2 regions of the Sphingomonas sp. GW821-FHT04B01 genome follow, and region 2 is predicted to be linked to the other one. Evidence: riboswitches for the same ligand, from Rfam matches in the RefSeq annotation. Region 2 holds a riboswitch; the other holds the start of a gene.
The links. Region 2 has a riboswitch for glycine ahead of AC07UH_RS18210 (L-serine ammonia-lyase). Riboswitches for the same ligand answer to the same signal wherever they lie in the genome.

Region 1 (7,524 bases), on a different contig from region 2:
GCGCTCGTTCTCTGGCTTCTCGCCGGCGACCACCGGCAGCGCGAGGCAGTCCTCGGCGAAGCTGCGATAGACTTCGAGCATCTTGCGCGTCTCGTCGCGCGCCTCGTCGGCGGTGGCGTGGGCGGTATGGCCCTCCTGCCAGAGGAACTCGCTGGTGCGCAGGAACATGCGCGTCCGCATCTCCCAGCGCACGACGTTCGCCCATTGGTTGATGAGCACGGGCAGGTCGCGCCACGACTGCACCCAGCGCGCGAACGCCGTGCCGATCACCGTCTCCGAGGTCGGCCGCACCACCAAAGGCTCCTCGAGCTTGGCGGCGGGATCGGGCATCAGCCCGCCCTTGCCGTCGGGGATCAGCCGATGGTGGGTGACGACCGCCATCTCCTTGGCGAAACCCTCGACGTGCTCCGCCTCCTTCTCGAAATAGGAGAGCGGGATGAACAGCGGGAAATAGCAATTCTCATGGCCGGTCGCCTTGATCCGGTCGTCGAGCAGCCGCTGGATCCGCTCCCAGATGCCATAGCCCCAGGGGCGGATGACCATACAGCCGCGCACGCCCGATTCCTCGGCGAGATCGGCCTCGGCGATGACGGATTGATACCAGGCGGCGAAGTCGGCGTCGCGCGTGACGGAAAGAGCGTGCTTCATGGCGTGGACGCCTAGCCAAAGCGCTTCGGCGCGTCACCCCCCTCACGCACTGGCCGCGAACCGTGATCGGCGCGACGTGGGAAGCGCTACGGAGTCACGACCGGGCCGGCCGCCAACATCCGCTTGCCGCGGAGATACATCTCCAGCCGCTGCGCGCTGAACAGCCCTAGCGCCAGCGCCATCAGCACGTCGGTGATCGCCATCGGATCGAGCCCCGCCGGCCCCGCATAGCTCAATGCGCCGCGCGCGCTGCTGCGCACGACGATCAGCAGCACGATGAACAGCAACGCCGCCGGCGACGAGGTCTGGCCGAGCCGGTGCGTCTCCGGATCGAGCGTGATCCGCATCATCTTGCCGCGCTGCCAGCCGAGCGCCGCCCCCAGTGCCAAAGCGACGAGGCAGAAGGCCCAACCCCAGCCATGCGGCGGAAAGCGCGTGAAGGTGAAGCCGATCACCACCGCATAGAAAGCGGGCAGGATCCACAGATGTTCGAGCTTGAGCGGCCGCACCCGGCTCATCCGCTTCCAGCGGATCGCCATCACCACCGCGACGACCACGAGCGGGATCGCATAGCTGATCCACCCGCCCGGTTGCTGTCCCTGCATATGTCCGTGTCCCCGCCCGTTACGGGACAGAAACTAAAGCCACCGACGGCATTGCGAAAGGGGGTATCCTAGCCCCAACCTCCGTCACCCCGGGCTCGACCCGGGTCCCGCTACGCCCGAAACGCGAAGGTAGCGGGACCCCGGCTCAAAGCCGGGGTGACGAGGGAGCTGCCTTTATTCCGCCGCCTGCGCCAGCGGCTGTTCCTTCCATACCAGCACCGGCTTGCGCGCCGCCTGCGTCTCGTCGAGCCGCGCACGCGGCGCGAAATGCGGCGCGGTCTTGAGGCTGGCGTCGCCGGCCTTGGCCCGTTCCGCCACGCTGCGCAGCGCGCCGACGAACTGGTCGAGCGCCGCCTTCGATTCGGTCTCGGTCGGTTCGACCAGCATCGCGCCGTGGACGACGAGCGGGAAATAGACCGTCATCGGGTGGAAGCCCTCGTCGATCAGCCCCTTGGCGACGTCGAGCGTCGAGAAGCCCTCGGCGAGATTGGCGTCGGAGAAGATCGCCTCGTGCATGCACGGCCCCGACTTGGCGAAGGGCGCGTCGAGCGTCCCCTCCAGCGAGCGCAGCACGTAATTGGCGTTGAGCACCGCATCCTCGGCGACCTGCTTGAGGCCGTCGGCACCGTGGCTGAGGATATAGGTCAGCGCGCGGGTGAACATCCCCATCTGGCCATGGAAGGCGGTCATCCGGCCGAACGTGTCGGGATGATCGTCGCCCGCAGTCTCTTCCTCAATGAGCTGGATATGGCCGTCGGCCATGCGCGCGGTGAACGGCAGCGGCCCGAAGGGGCTGAGCGCCTCCGACAGCACCACCGGCCCGGACCCCGGTCCGCCGCCGCCGTGCGGGGTCGAGAAGGTCTTGTGCAGGTTGATGTGCATCGCGTCGACGCCGAGGTCGCCGGGCCGCACCCGGCCGACGATGGCGTTGAAATTGGCACCGTCGCAATAGACGTAGCCGCCCGCATCATGGACCGCATCGCTGATCGACTTCAGGTCGCGCTCGAACAGGCCGCAGGTGTTGGGGTTGGTGATCATCACCGCGGCGACGTCCGGCCCCAGCCGTGCCTTCAACGCCGCGGTATCGACGCGGCCATCGGCGGTGGCGGGGATATCCTCGACGGTGAAGCCGGCGAAGGCCGCCGTGGCGGGATTGGTGCCATGCGCCGATTCGGGCACGAGGACGACCTTGCGATGGCCCTCGCCGCGCTTCTCCAGCGCCGCCTTGATGCACAGGATGCCGCACAATTCGCCGTGCGCGCCGGCCTTCGGCGACATGGCGACGCCGTGCATGCCGGTGAGCTTGATCAGCCACACCGCCAGTTCGTTGATGACCGCGAGCGCGCCCTGCACGGTGTCGACCGGTTGCAGCGGATGTACGTCGGCGAAACCGGGGAGGCGCGCCATCTTCTCGTTGAGCCGCGGATTGTGCTTCATCGTGCACGAGCCGAGCGGGAACAGGCCGAGGTCGATCGCGTAATTCTGGCGGCTGAGCCGCGTATAGTGACGGATCGTCTCGGGCTCGGACAGGCCGGCAAGCCCGATCGGCGCCTTGCGGCTAAGATCGCCGAGCCGCGACCCCGCGACGTCGCCCTCGGCGAAATCGACGCCGGTGGTCTGCGTATCACCGATCTCGAAGATCAGCGCCTCTTCCAGCATCAGCGCCTTATTGCCGGTGAAGGTCGGTGCGGCGCCATTGCCGCCGCCGGCGGTCATCTCGGGACGCCAGCCGCTCTGATTGATGCTCATGCCAGAACCTCCTCGAGTGCGGCGGCAAGGGTTTCGACGTCCTCCGCGGTCGTCGTCTCGGTGACCGCGACGATCAGCCCGTTGGCGAGGCCCGCCTCGTCCGGATACAGCCGGCCGAGCGACACGCCCGCCAGGATGCCGCGATCGGCGAGCGTCCGCACCACGGGGCGCGCCTCGACCGGCAGCTTCAGCGTGAATTCGTTGAAGAAGGTCTCGGTGACCAGCTCGACGCCCGGCACCTTGGCGAGGCGATCCGCGGCGCGGCACGCCGCGGCGTGGTTGATCCCCGCCAGCCGGCGCAGCCCCGCCTCGCCGAGCAGCGTCATGTGGATCGAGAAGGCGAGCGCACAAAGGCCCGAATTGGTGCAGATGTTGCTCGTCGCCTTCTCGCGACGGATATGCTGTTCGCGCGTCGACAGCGTCAGCACGAAGCCGCGGCGACCCTCCGCATCCACCGTCTCGCCGCAGAAGCGGCCGGGCATCTGGCGGATGTACTTCTCCTTGCAGCCCATCAGCCCGACGTACGGACCGCCGAACTGGAGGCCGACGCCGAGCGACTGGCCTTCGCCGACGACGATATCGGCGTCCATCTCGCCCGGCGAGGTGATCGCGCCCAGCGCCACCGGCTCGGTGACGACCGCGATCAGCAGCGCCTTGTTGGCGTGGCAGGCGTCGGCGAGCGGCGTCAGGTCGGCGATCCGGCCGAGGATATCGGGATATTGCACGACGACGCACGACGTATCGCCGTCGATCGCGGCGATCATCGCATCGATATCCGTTTCGGCGGTCAGCGCCGGCGTAGAGGTTTCGAGATGATCGCCGGTGTATTTCGCCATCGTCTTGGCGACGCTGACATAATGCGGGTGGAGCCCGCCCGACAGGATCGCCTTGCCCTTGCGGGTGATGCGCCGCGCCATGCCGATCGCTTCCCAGCAGGCGGTCGAGCCGTCGTACATCGACGCGTTCGCCACGTCGGTGCCGAGCAGCCGCGCGACCTGCGTCTGGAACTCGAACAGCATCTGCAGCGTGCCCTGCGCGATCTCGGGCTGATACGGCGTATAGGCGGTGAGGAACTCGCCACGCTGGATCAGGTGATCGACGCTCGCCGGCACGTGATGGCGATAGGCGCCCGCACCGAGGAAGAACGGCACTTCGCCCGCGACCGTGTTCTGGCGGGCGAGCGCGGTCATATGCCGCTCGACCGCCAGTTCGGAGGCGTGGTTCGGCAGGTCATGGATCGGGCCGGACAGGCGGGCGGCCTCGGGCACGTCGACGAACAGATCGTCGATCGATCCCGCACCGATGACCGCGAGCATCGCGTCGCGGTCGGGCTGGGTAAGCGGCAGGTAGCGCATCATCATTCCCTTGAGAGCCCCGCCTGTGGGAAGGGCCTTTACCTATGGCGACGGGCTGAGGTTCGATCGATCATCCCCGCAGGTCCCGTCACCCCGGACCAGTTCCGGGGTCCACCGGGCAGCAGGGGCGCCCTATCGTTTCAGACCGTCCTCCTCGCCGCCGCGTGGACCCCGGAACAAGTCCGGGGTGACGTATCAAGCGCGGCGAGGCATCGACCAGAGCGGAGCACCAATTGCGAGGCTGATCGTTACAGCTTGGCGACGAAATCCGCGTAGGCGGCTTCGTCCATCAGCGTCTCCAGCTCGGCCGGATCGCTGAGCGTGATCCTGAAGAACCAGCCTTCCGCTTCCGGATCCGAGTTGACGAGGCTGGGATCGTCCGACAGCGCGGCATTGCCCTCGGTCACCGTCCCCGACACCGGCGAATAGACGTCCGACGCGGCCTTGACCGATTCGACCACCGCGGCCTCGTCGCCCTTGCCGAGCTGCTTGCCCGCCTCGGGAACGTCGACGAACACGATGTCGCCGAGCTGGCCCTGCGCATAATCGGAGATGCCGACGGTGCCGGTGTCGCCATCGACATCGACCCACTCATGATCTTCGGTGAAATAACGGCTCATCACTTGCCTCCTGCGCGGACATAGCGGTGGGGAACGAACGGCATCGGAGCGACCGTCGCCTCGTGGATCTTGCCGCGCTGGACGAGGCGCAGCGGCGTGCCGGCCTCGGCGAGCGCGGCGGGAACATAGGCCATGGCGATCGGCGCACCGACGCTCGGCGCGAAGCCGCCGCTGGTGACGCGGCCGATCACCGCGCCCTCGGCGTCGACGACGCTCGCGCCCTCGCGCACCGGCTGGCGCCCGGCGACCGACAGGCCGACGCGCTTGACCGCGGGACCATCGGTCCGCTCGGCGAGGATACGCGCGGCGCCGGCGAAATCGGCGGCCTCGCGGCGGCGCTTGGACAGAGCGAAGCCGAGATCGGCCATCACCGGCGTCGTCTCGGGATCGAGATCGTGGCCGTAGAGCGGCAGTCCGGCTTCGAGCCGCAGCGAATCGCGCGCACCGAGGCCGATCGGCTTGACCTCGGGCTCGGCGCAGATCGCATCGGCGAAATCGGCGGCGGCTTCGGCGGGGATCGAAATCTCGACGCCGTCCTCGCCGGTATAGCCCGAACGGCTGATCCACAGCGCATGGCCGTTCCAGTCGAACGCGCCCGCGGTCATGAACACGAGGTCCTCGACGCCGGGGATCAGGCGCGACACGGCGGCGACCGCCTTGGGCCCCTGCACCGCGAGCAAGGCCTGATCTTCCATCAGGTTCATCGTCAGATCGTCGGGCAGCACGTCGAGCAGATAGGCGAGATCGTCATATTTGGTCGCGCCGTTGACGACGACGTAATGGCTCGCCGCGCCGAACGGATGCGCGCCCTCGGCGGGCAGCGTCGTGGCCATCAGATCGTCGAGGATGCCGCCCTCGTCGTTGAGCAGCAGCGAATAGCGGATCTTGGTCGGCGCGAGCCCGGCGATATCGCCCGGCAGCACCGCTTCGAGCGCCTTGGCGACGCCGGCGGCGTCGAGCCCGTCGCCGGTGAAGCCGACCTGGCCCATATGGCTGACGTCGAACAGGCCGGCGGACTCGCGCGTCCACAGATGCTCGGCCATGATGCCCTCATATTGGACGGGCATTTCATAGCCGGCGAACGGCACCATGCGGCCGCCGCGGGCGCGGTGCCAGCCGTCGAGCGGCAGCAGCTGGATTGCGGGCTCGTCGCCGTCGAGGTCGTCGAGCGGGTCGGGCAAGGTGTCTGGCAGCGAATCGCTCATCAACCGTCTCCAAGAAAGGCACGGGACCAAAGACGGCACGGGGCCGCAATCGATCCGTCATACCCCCTCTGTCACGGTGACCTGAGAGCTTTGACCCGGCGCGTCTCCGCAGCGGGCTTACCCCTTCGGTGGCTCCTCAAAGGAACGCTTTCCAGAGTGTCGATAAGGCAGCGCGCGGTCCCGTTTGCCTGAGAGATTCCGGGGTGGTTGCTCCTTCGGCGGCCTCCTTGTGAAGAGGCTCTCTCCCGCGCCCGCCCATGCCGGTCGCCCGGCATCGACGCGTGGTGCTGTGACGGGCGGCGGGGCCTTAGTCAATGCGGAAACGCCCTCCCCTCCCTGCGCGGGAAGGGAAGAGAATCAGCGTTGCGCGTTATACTTCAGCTGGTCGTCGGTGAGCTGGAAGCCGACCAGCGCCTCGAAGGTCGCGCGCAGGACCGCGGAGCGCACCTCCGGCCGCGCCAGCGGATCGGTCGCGGCATCCTCGTCGCCCGCCTTGCGCTTGCGGGTGAGCTGGTTGCGCACCTCGTCGGGCAAGGTCGCCGCCGCCCGCGCGATCTGCGTCGAGGCGGTGCCCTGCGCCTGCGCGCGCGCCTGCCCGGCGTCGAAATGCACCGCGATCTGCCCCTTGCGCTTGGCGGTCACCGCCGAGCCGCCGCGGACGATCGCGATATAATAAGGCAGCACCACGTCGCGCGGGCCCTCGGTCCGCGTCCGCCGCGCGAGCACGTCGAAGGTGACGCTGGTGGCGATCTGCTCGCCGGCGTCGTTGCAGGCGCCGCGCACGTTGGTCATGCTGGCGACGACGTCGATCGCGCTCGCGTCGCGGCTCGTCGCCGGATCGAACAGGGTGATGTCGCCGGTACCGGCGGCGACGCCGACCGTCGGGCAGGCGGAGCGCACGGCGGAGATGCCGCCTTCGACGATCTCGCCCTTGCTGGCGCAGCCCGAGAGGATCAGCGCGAGGGCGGACAGGCCTAAAGCCGGGGTTTTCACGAGGACGCGTACCTTTGTCGAACGGACAGTGATGCGCCGCCGGAGAACCCGGGCGATGCGCGGCGCACCATAGGAACCGGCTTTCCCGCGTGCAAGCAATCGCGTACTTCCGCGCGGTGAGCCAATCGCGTACTTCCGTGCGCCGCACCAATCGCGTAGAACCGCCGGCATGGCCTCCCAATTCCCCGCGGACGGCGGCAAGCCCGTCCTCGAACTGCTGATCGCCGCACCGCGCGGCTTCTGCGCCGGCGTCGACCGCGCGATCCGCATCGTCGAACTCGCGATCGAGAAGCACGGCGCGCCCGTCTACGTCCGCCACGAGATCGTCCACAACAAGTTCGTCGTCGAC
Region 2 (7,524 bases):
GGCGATCGTCCATTTCATGTCTAATCCACGCCCGTGGCAGGGCGCTTATGCGCCGTGGGGACGGTCGTGGCACAAGCCCTATCTCGCCATCGCCCGCGAGTTCCCCGAGATCAGAGAATATTGTGCGGCGCTAGATCTGCGCCGGCGCGCCGCCTACAAAGTCAAGCAGATCGCCAAATCCTATCTCGAACGGCGGCTGTGGAACGAGCCTGAGTTGCTGGATCATATCCGCCGGCTGGAATTGCAGGCCGCGGTCTGATCGCCGCACCGGCAAGACGATGCGGCCATGGCGAAGACGCGACTGTTCAGCAATCATATCACACAATTCGCCGTGCAGTGTGGCAATGCGGCCATCGTCCCGCCGGAATGCTTAAGTGGGACGGTTGGCATGCGTCAGGATGCTGGATTGATACGATGAAATGCGCTACCCGACGCCGATAAAGCGCCCGACCCCGGCGGAATTGCCGCGACGTACGCCCTGCGGAGACACGGGAGCATCATGCATTCCAGGACTGCCCATTGATGCTTGGCCCGGCACATTCGAAAAATCTGGTCATCACGCGGGCGGGACCGAAAAGTCTGCACGAGCGCTGGCTCGCGCCGGCTTCCGCGCGCGACTTCGATCTGCTCGTCGCCTCCTTCGATCCCAACAGCCGCCCGCTCGACGCGGCGGGCACGTTCCACCGCTTCATCCCCGGCACCAAGGTCCAGGGCTGGCGTGCGACGCTGTCCGACAACAGCGATTTCATCGCCCAATATGACTATGTCGCGCTGATCGACGACGACATCGACACCGATGCCGACAGTCTCAGCCGGCTGTTCGCGCTCGGCGCGGCGGAAGGGTTCACGATCTTCCAGCCGAGCCTGACCTGGGACAGCTATTTCACCTATGCCGGCACCGCGCGCAATCCGTCCTTCACCTTCCGCGAGGTGAATTACATCGAGATGATGGCGCCCTTTTTCGCCGCGCGCGCGCTGCGTGAGGTCGCGCCGCTGTTCGACTACGGCTGGGAAAGCGGCATCGACCTGGTCTGGGGCAGCGCGCTGCCGCCCGAGGACCGGCGCTTCGCGATCGTCGACGCCATCCCGATCCGCCACACCCGCCCGGTCGGCGCGCTGAAGGAGGCGAACGGCTTCATCAACCGCGGCTATGAATCGGATATCGACGCGGCGCTGGGCCATTTCACGATGCCCTGGCCGAGCCTGGTCGCTACCTCGGGCGTGACCGCTGCGGGACAAAGGGTCGGCCGCTGGGGACTTGCCTGGCGCGTTTTGGCGCTGCTGACCTTGCCCTTCCGGACGCCGACGCCCAGGGCGTTCCGCCGCACCTTCGACCATATCCGCCATCAATGGATGCGTCGCCCGGCCTATGCCGAGGAGGTCCGCGGCCTGCTCGCGCACGATGCCGCCGGCCGGCTGCGCTGAACCGGCATCCCGCCGGCGCCGGGTCGCGACCGATCCGGTACGAATGGGTGGATGACTGTATTTCTTCTGTCTTCATAACATTCTAGACCCCCGGGCGACGGGTGGTCTCGACCGCCTCCACAGCAATCGATGGGACCAGTCATGACGATCAAGCGCGTACGCAAAGCGGTGTTTCCGGTAGCCGGGCTCGGCACGCGGTTCCTTCCCGCGACCAAGGCGATGCCCAAGGAGATGCTGACCGTCGTCGACAAGCCGCTGATCCAATATGCGGTCGAGGAAGCGCTCGAGGCGGGGATAGAGCAGATCATCTTCGTCACCGGCCGCGGCAAGGGCGCGCTCGAGGACCATTTCGACATTTCCTACGAGCTCGAGGACACGATGCGCGCGCGCGGCAAGTCGCTCAGCGTCATCGAGGGCATCCGCCAGAAGCCGGGCTCGCCGGTCTACGTCCGCCAGCAGGAGCCGCTCGGCCTCGGCCATGCAGTATGGTGCGCGCGCGAGATCGTCGGCGACGAGCCGTTCGCGGTGCTGCTCCCCGACGAGCTGATGGTCGGCAAGCCCGGCTTCATCGCGCAGATGGTCGAGGCCTATAATCAGGTCGGCGGCAATATCGTCGGTGCGCTCGAGGTCGCCGACAGCGAGACCGACAAATACGGCATCATCTCGCCCGGCGCGATCGATGGCCGCCTCACCGAGGTGAAGGCGCTGGTCGAGAAGCCCAAGCAGGGCAGCGCGCCGTCCAATCTGATGATCCCCGGCCGCTACATCCTCCAGCCCGAGGTGATGCGCATCCTCGAGAGCCAGGAAAAGGGTGCGGGCGGCGAGATCCAGCTCACCGACGCGATGGCGCAGCTGATCGGCCAGCAGCCGTTCCACGGCTTCACCTTCGACGGCGAGCGCTACGATTGCGGCGACAAGGCGGGCTATATCCAGGCCAATCTCGCCCTCGCCCTCGCCCGCGCTGACATCGGTCCGAGCGTGCGCAGCTTCGCCGAGGGTCTGCTCGCCAAGTAAGATGATCGACAGGCCGACGTGTAGACATGTCGGCCTGTCGATCATGTGTTTTCCGGCTTAGCCTCTGCGTCTGTCATCGGCGCGGCGTTCGCCAAACGGTAGCGGCGCGTACGCTTCCTCTTCGATCGCCGTCAGGATCGCGCGACCATAGGCTGTTTTGGCAAGCGCCCTGCCCTGTTCCGCGGCTGCCTCGGCCGTGATGAATCCTTGCAGGAAAGCGATCTCCTCCAAGCAGGCGATCTGGATGCCTTGGCGATGCTGAATGGTGCGGACGAATTCGGCCGCCTCCAGCAGGCTGTCGTGGGTGCCGGTGTCGAGCCAGGCGAAGCCTCTGCCCATCGGTTCGACATGGAGCGTGCCGGCCTCCATATAGCGACGCGCCAGATCGGTGATTTCCAGCTCCCCGCGTGGTGAAGGGGTTAGGCCGACGGTATGATCGCAAACTTGGGCATCAAAGACGTAAAGCCCGGTGATCGCATGGTTGGAGCGCGGGCGTTCCGGCTTCTCCTCGATGGAAACAGCGCGACCGTCCGCGTCGAAGGCGATGACGCCGTAGCGTTGGGGATCCTCCACCCGATACGAAAAGATCGTCGCACCGCCCTTGCCTGCCTCCGCACGGGCGACCGCCCGCCGCAGCATTGGTCCCAAACCATTGCCGAAGAAGATATTGTCGCCAAGAATCAGTGTAACCGGCTTGCCTGCAATCCACTCGCGGCCAATGGTAAACGCCTGGGGCAGGCCTTCGGGACGTTGCTGCTCGGCATAGGCAATCTGTAGGCCAAGCCGAGACCCATTACCGAACAGTGTTCGATAATGCGATAGATATTCGGGACTCGAGATGATCAAGATCTCGCGGATGCCCGCGAGCATCAGCGCAGATAGCGGGTAATAGATCATTGGCTTGTCGTAGACCGGCAGCAACTGCTTGTTGACGACCAACGTTGCGGGATGGAGCCGCGTGCCGGTGCCGCCGGCGAGAATGATGCCCTTCATGCCGAACGCTCCATTTGTCCATTCAGCCCGCGTCGCACGTCTGCCGCTTGCCTATCGACCAGTGGCTGCCACCAAGCTGCGTTGTCGAGATACCAGCGGATCGTCTTCTCCAGGCCGCTTTCGAAACTCTCCTGTGGCACCCAGCCCAGTTCAGCGTGGATGCGGGTAGCGTCGATCGCATAGCGCTGATCGTGACCCGGACGATCGGCGACGAAGCCGATCTGTTCGGCGTAGGAGCCCCCCTTCTCGCGCGGCCGCAGTCGATCAAGCGTCGCACAGAGTGTTTCGACCACGTCGATATTCCGTCGCTCGGCGCTGCCGCCGATATTGTAGCGGCGCCCCGGGACGCCACGTTCGAACACCGCTTGCAATGCGCGGACGTGATCCTCGACGAACAGCCAGTCGCGCACATTCTCGCCGCGCCCGTAGACGGGCAAGGTCTCTCCCGCCAAGGCCTTGACGATCATCAACGGGATCATCTTTTCGGGAAAATGATAGGGGCCGTAGTTGTTCGAGCAATTGGTGACGAGCACCGGCAGGTCATACGTATGGCCCCAGGCACTGACCAGATGATCGGATGCCGCCTTTGACGCCGAATAGGGCGAGCGCGGGTCATAGGGCGTCTCTTCGGTGAATGCGCCGCTAGGCCCCAACGAACCGAACACCTCGTCGGTCGAAATGTGATGAAAGCGGAACGCCGCGCGCTCGGTTTGTGACAGGTCCTGCCAATAGGCACGCGCGGCGGTAAGCATCGTGAAGGTGCCGACGACGTTGGTTTGTATGAAGGCGCCAGGGCCATCGATCGATCGGTCGACATGGCTCTCGGCGGCCAGATGGGTGATCACGTCCGGGCGGAAGTCGTGGATCGCGGTGCGGACCGCCGCCGCATCGCACACGTCGGCATGGACGAAACGATAGCGGGGATCGTCGGCGATCGGCGCGAGGGCGGTCAGCGTACCGGCATAGGTCAGCGCATCGAGGTTCAGCACCTCGTGCCCGGTGTTGCAGATCAGGTGGCGGACCAACGCCGAGCCGATGAAGCCGGCTCCCCCGGTGACGAGAATACGCATGGCTTGTGCCTAGCTGCAAAGGGTTAACAGGCATATCTAGGCTACGACATGTCGCCGTGTCGACATGTCGGATTGCATAGGAATCGACGATTAGGTTTGTCGATGTGCATTCTGCTCAAGTCGTGCCACGCTTGAATATAGGGCTGTCGACACGCCGACACCCCAACACCCCGACACGTCAACATTCCACCACGTTGACCGCCAGCCCGCCGAGGCTCGTCTCCTTGTATTTCGAGCGCATGTCCTCGCCGGTCTGGCGCATCGTCTCGATCACCGCGTCGAGGCTGACGACGTGGCTGCCGTCGCCGCGCAGCGCGAGATAGGCGGCGTTGATCGCCTTCACCGCGCCCATCGTGTTGCGCTCGATGCACGGGATCTGCACCAGGCCGCCGATCGGGTCGCAGGTGAGGCCGAGATTGTGCTCCATGCCGATCTCCGCGGCATTCTCGATCTGGCGGTTGCTGCCGCCGAGCACTGCGGCAAGCGCCCCCGCTGCCATCGAACAGGCGACCCCGACCTCCCCCTGGCACCCCATCTCCGCGGCCGAGATCGACGCGCGTTTCTTGTAGAGCATGCCGATCGCCGCGGCGGTGAGCAGGAAGCGGCGCGCGCCCTCGTCGTCGGCGCCCTCGATCAGCGTCTCGTAGAAGCGCAGCACCGCGGGCAGCACGCCGGCCGCGCCGTTGGTCGGCGCGGTGACCACCCGGCCACCGGCGGCATTCTCCTCGTTGACCGCGAGCGCCCACAGGCTGACCCATTCGAACACCTCGGCGGGGTTGCGGCCGGGCGCGTCGCCGGTGAGGCCCTGCTGGATCACGCGAGCGCGGCGCCGCACCTTGAGGCCGCCGGGCAATATGCCCTCCTGCGCGATGCCGCGGTCGATGCACGCGCTCATCGCGGCGCGGACCGCGTCGAGGAAGGCGTCGGTCTCCGCGGGGCTGCGCCACGCCTCCTCATTGGCGCGAACGAGCTCGGCGATCGACAGGCCGGTGGCATCGCCGAGCACGAGCAGATCGGCGCCCGAGCCGAACGGGTGGCGCACCGCGACATTGCCCGCGGCGAGCCGTTCGCCCTTGCGCAGGATCGCGCCGCCCCCGATCGAGAAATAGGTCTCGGCATAGGTCGCGCCATCAGCATAGCGGGCGGTGAAGGTCATGCCGTTGGGATGTTCGGGCAGGAAGTCGCGCGGGTGGAAGACGACGTCGTCGGGCGCGAAGACGATGGCGTGGCGGCCGGCGAGCGTCAGCCGCCGGTTGTCGCGGATATCGGCGAGGATCGCCGGCGCGGCATCGGGATCGAGCCGCTCGGGCTCCCAGCCGCCGAGGCCGAGGATCGTCGCGGTGTCGGTGGCGTGGCCGCGCCCGGTGAGCGCGAGGCTGCCGTAGAGATTACAGGTGACGCCGACCGGAGCCCCCTGCCCTATCCCCTGCCTTGCCCCCTGCCCGGCGCCCTGTCCGAGCGCGCGCTGCCCGAAGTCGAAGGCGGCGCGCATCGGGCCGACGGTATGCGAGCTCGACGGGCCGATGCCGATCGTGAACAATTCGGCGACGCTGATCGGGCGATCGAGGTTGCGGTCGAGCGGCGCGGTGACGGGATCGGTGTGCATGCGGTCCTTCCGCCGGTCGCTGCCGGCCTGCATGCCCCATCTGTCCCTTGCGCCTGAGATCATTATCCCGTCGGCGGGCACCGGCTGGCGCCACTCTCCAGATGTCGTCGTCGATCGGTCCTTCTGCCTGAGAGTTTCCGGGGCGGTTGCTCCTTCGGCGCCGGGGCCAGCCCGGTCTCTCCCTGATCGACGTCGCGGACGGTATCATCGCCCCGCTACCGGTCAAGGGCGCCGCACGCGCCCGTTCCATCCTGTCGAGCTATCGACATGTCGACAGATCGACCTCGTCGCGTCTGGCACTGCAGGGATTCGAACGACTTGGCACCATCGGGTCGAGGCATAGACATGTCGACAATCCGACTTGTCGTACGGCGGATGCCGGGCGCGGCGTCCGCGCCTGCCGGAGCCCGCCATGGGCCGGCGAGACCCGCCGCTCGCGCGCCATTTCCTACTCGAAAGCACGAATGGGGCGGCGTCCAAGCCCATTTTCCCTCGGGAATCCCGTGTGGGGTGCCAAAAGTTCGTGCTTTCGAGTAGGAAATGAACATGGCCCGTTCCCCTGCCCCGACCCGCCCGTCCGCCAGCGCCGGTACCGTGCCGCACCGCGACCTGTTCACGCTCGACAGCCCGCTGCACGGCGAGATCCGCGGCGAGCGGTCGCTGATGGCCTTTCCCTTCTTCGCGCTGTCCAAGAACGCCTGGATGAAGCCGCTGACCTACGATCACGCCACCGTGTCGATCGAGGTGCGCCCCTCGGCGAGCGGCGTCGCGACGATCTACGACAAGGAGATCGTCCTCTATATCGCCAGCCTGATGGCGGCGAAGCTCGAGGCGGGCGAGCATGTCGAGCAGGATTTCATCTTCACCGCGCACGATCTGTTCTCGGTCACCGGCTCCAACCACAGCGCGCGCTCCTACGGCCGGCTGTCGGAGGCGCTGGAACGGCTGCAGGGCACGCAGATCAAGACCAATATCGAAGCGGGCGGGGAGGGGGAGGAGGGCTTCTTCTCATGGCTTTCCGAAGCAAAACTCCATTATTCCAAGACGAAAAGTGGGGAGCGGCGGCTGAAGGCGGTCAAGGTGCGGCTGTGCGACTGGCTGTTCCGCGCGATCCTGCTCGATCGCCACGTGCTCGATTATGCCGCCGCTTACTTCCAGCTCGGGCCGATCGAGCGGCGCATCTACGAGGTGGCGCGCTCGACCTGCGAGGAGGGCGGGCTCGACCTCGATCTCGCCACCTTCCGCCTGCAGATCGGCTATCAGAACCCGCTGTCGAACTTCAAGGCGGCGCTCAAGCAGATCGTCGCGACCGACGGCATCCCCGATTACCATCTCGAACTGGTCGAGAGCGAGGCGGCCGAGGAGGAGGGCGCCGCCCCGCGTCGTGGCCGTAAGGCGCCGCAGAACCGGGTGGTG

Region 1: another riboswitch for glycine. It lies ahead of gcvT (glycine cleavage system aminomethyltransferase GcvT); the one in region 2 lies ahead of AC07UH_RS18210 (L-serine ammonia-lyase).

What each region holds. Positions count from the first base shown of each region.
Region 1 is NZ_JBWKTR010000003.1:362,850-370,373, forward strand. It holds gene proS (proline--tRNA ligase) at 1-648, opposite strand, end outside; gene AC07UH_RS10515 (CcdC protein domain-containing protein) at 735-1,253, opposite strand; gene gcvPB (aminomethyl-transferring glycine dehydrogenase subunit GcvPB) at 1,428-3,002, opposite strand; gene gcvPA (aminomethyl-transferring glycine dehydrogenase subunit GcvPA) at 2,999-4,357, opposite strand; gene gcvH (glycine cleavage system protein GcvH) at 4,606-4,977, opposite strand; gene gcvT (glycine cleavage system aminomethyltransferase GcvT) at 4,977-6,182, opposite strand; glycine riboswitch at 6,241-6,347, opposite strand; glycine riboswitch at 6,348-6,440, opposite strand; gene AC07UH_RS10540 (hypothetical protein) at 6,540-7,175, opposite strand; gene ispH (4-hydroxy-3-methylbut-2-enyl diphosphate reductase) at 7,345-7,524, shown strand, end outside.
Region 2 is NZ_JBWKTR010000009.1:118,572-126,095, reverse strand. It holds gene AC07UH_RS18235 (glycosyltransferase family 8 protein) at 1-259, shown strand, start outside; gene AC07UH_RS18230 (hypothetical protein) at 523-1,425, shown strand; gene galU (UTP--glucose-1-phosphate uridylyltransferase GalU) at 1,567-2,439, shown strand; gene rfbA (glucose-1-phosphate thymidylyltransferase RfbA) at 2,497-3,432, opposite strand; gene rfbB (dTDP-glucose 4,6-dehydratase) at 3,429-4,502, opposite strand; gene AC07UH_RS18210 (L-serine ammonia-lyase) at 4,681-6,108, opposite strand; glycine riboswitch at 6,214-6,303, opposite strand; gene AC07UH_RS18205 (replication initiator protein A) at 6,655-7,524, shown strand, end outside.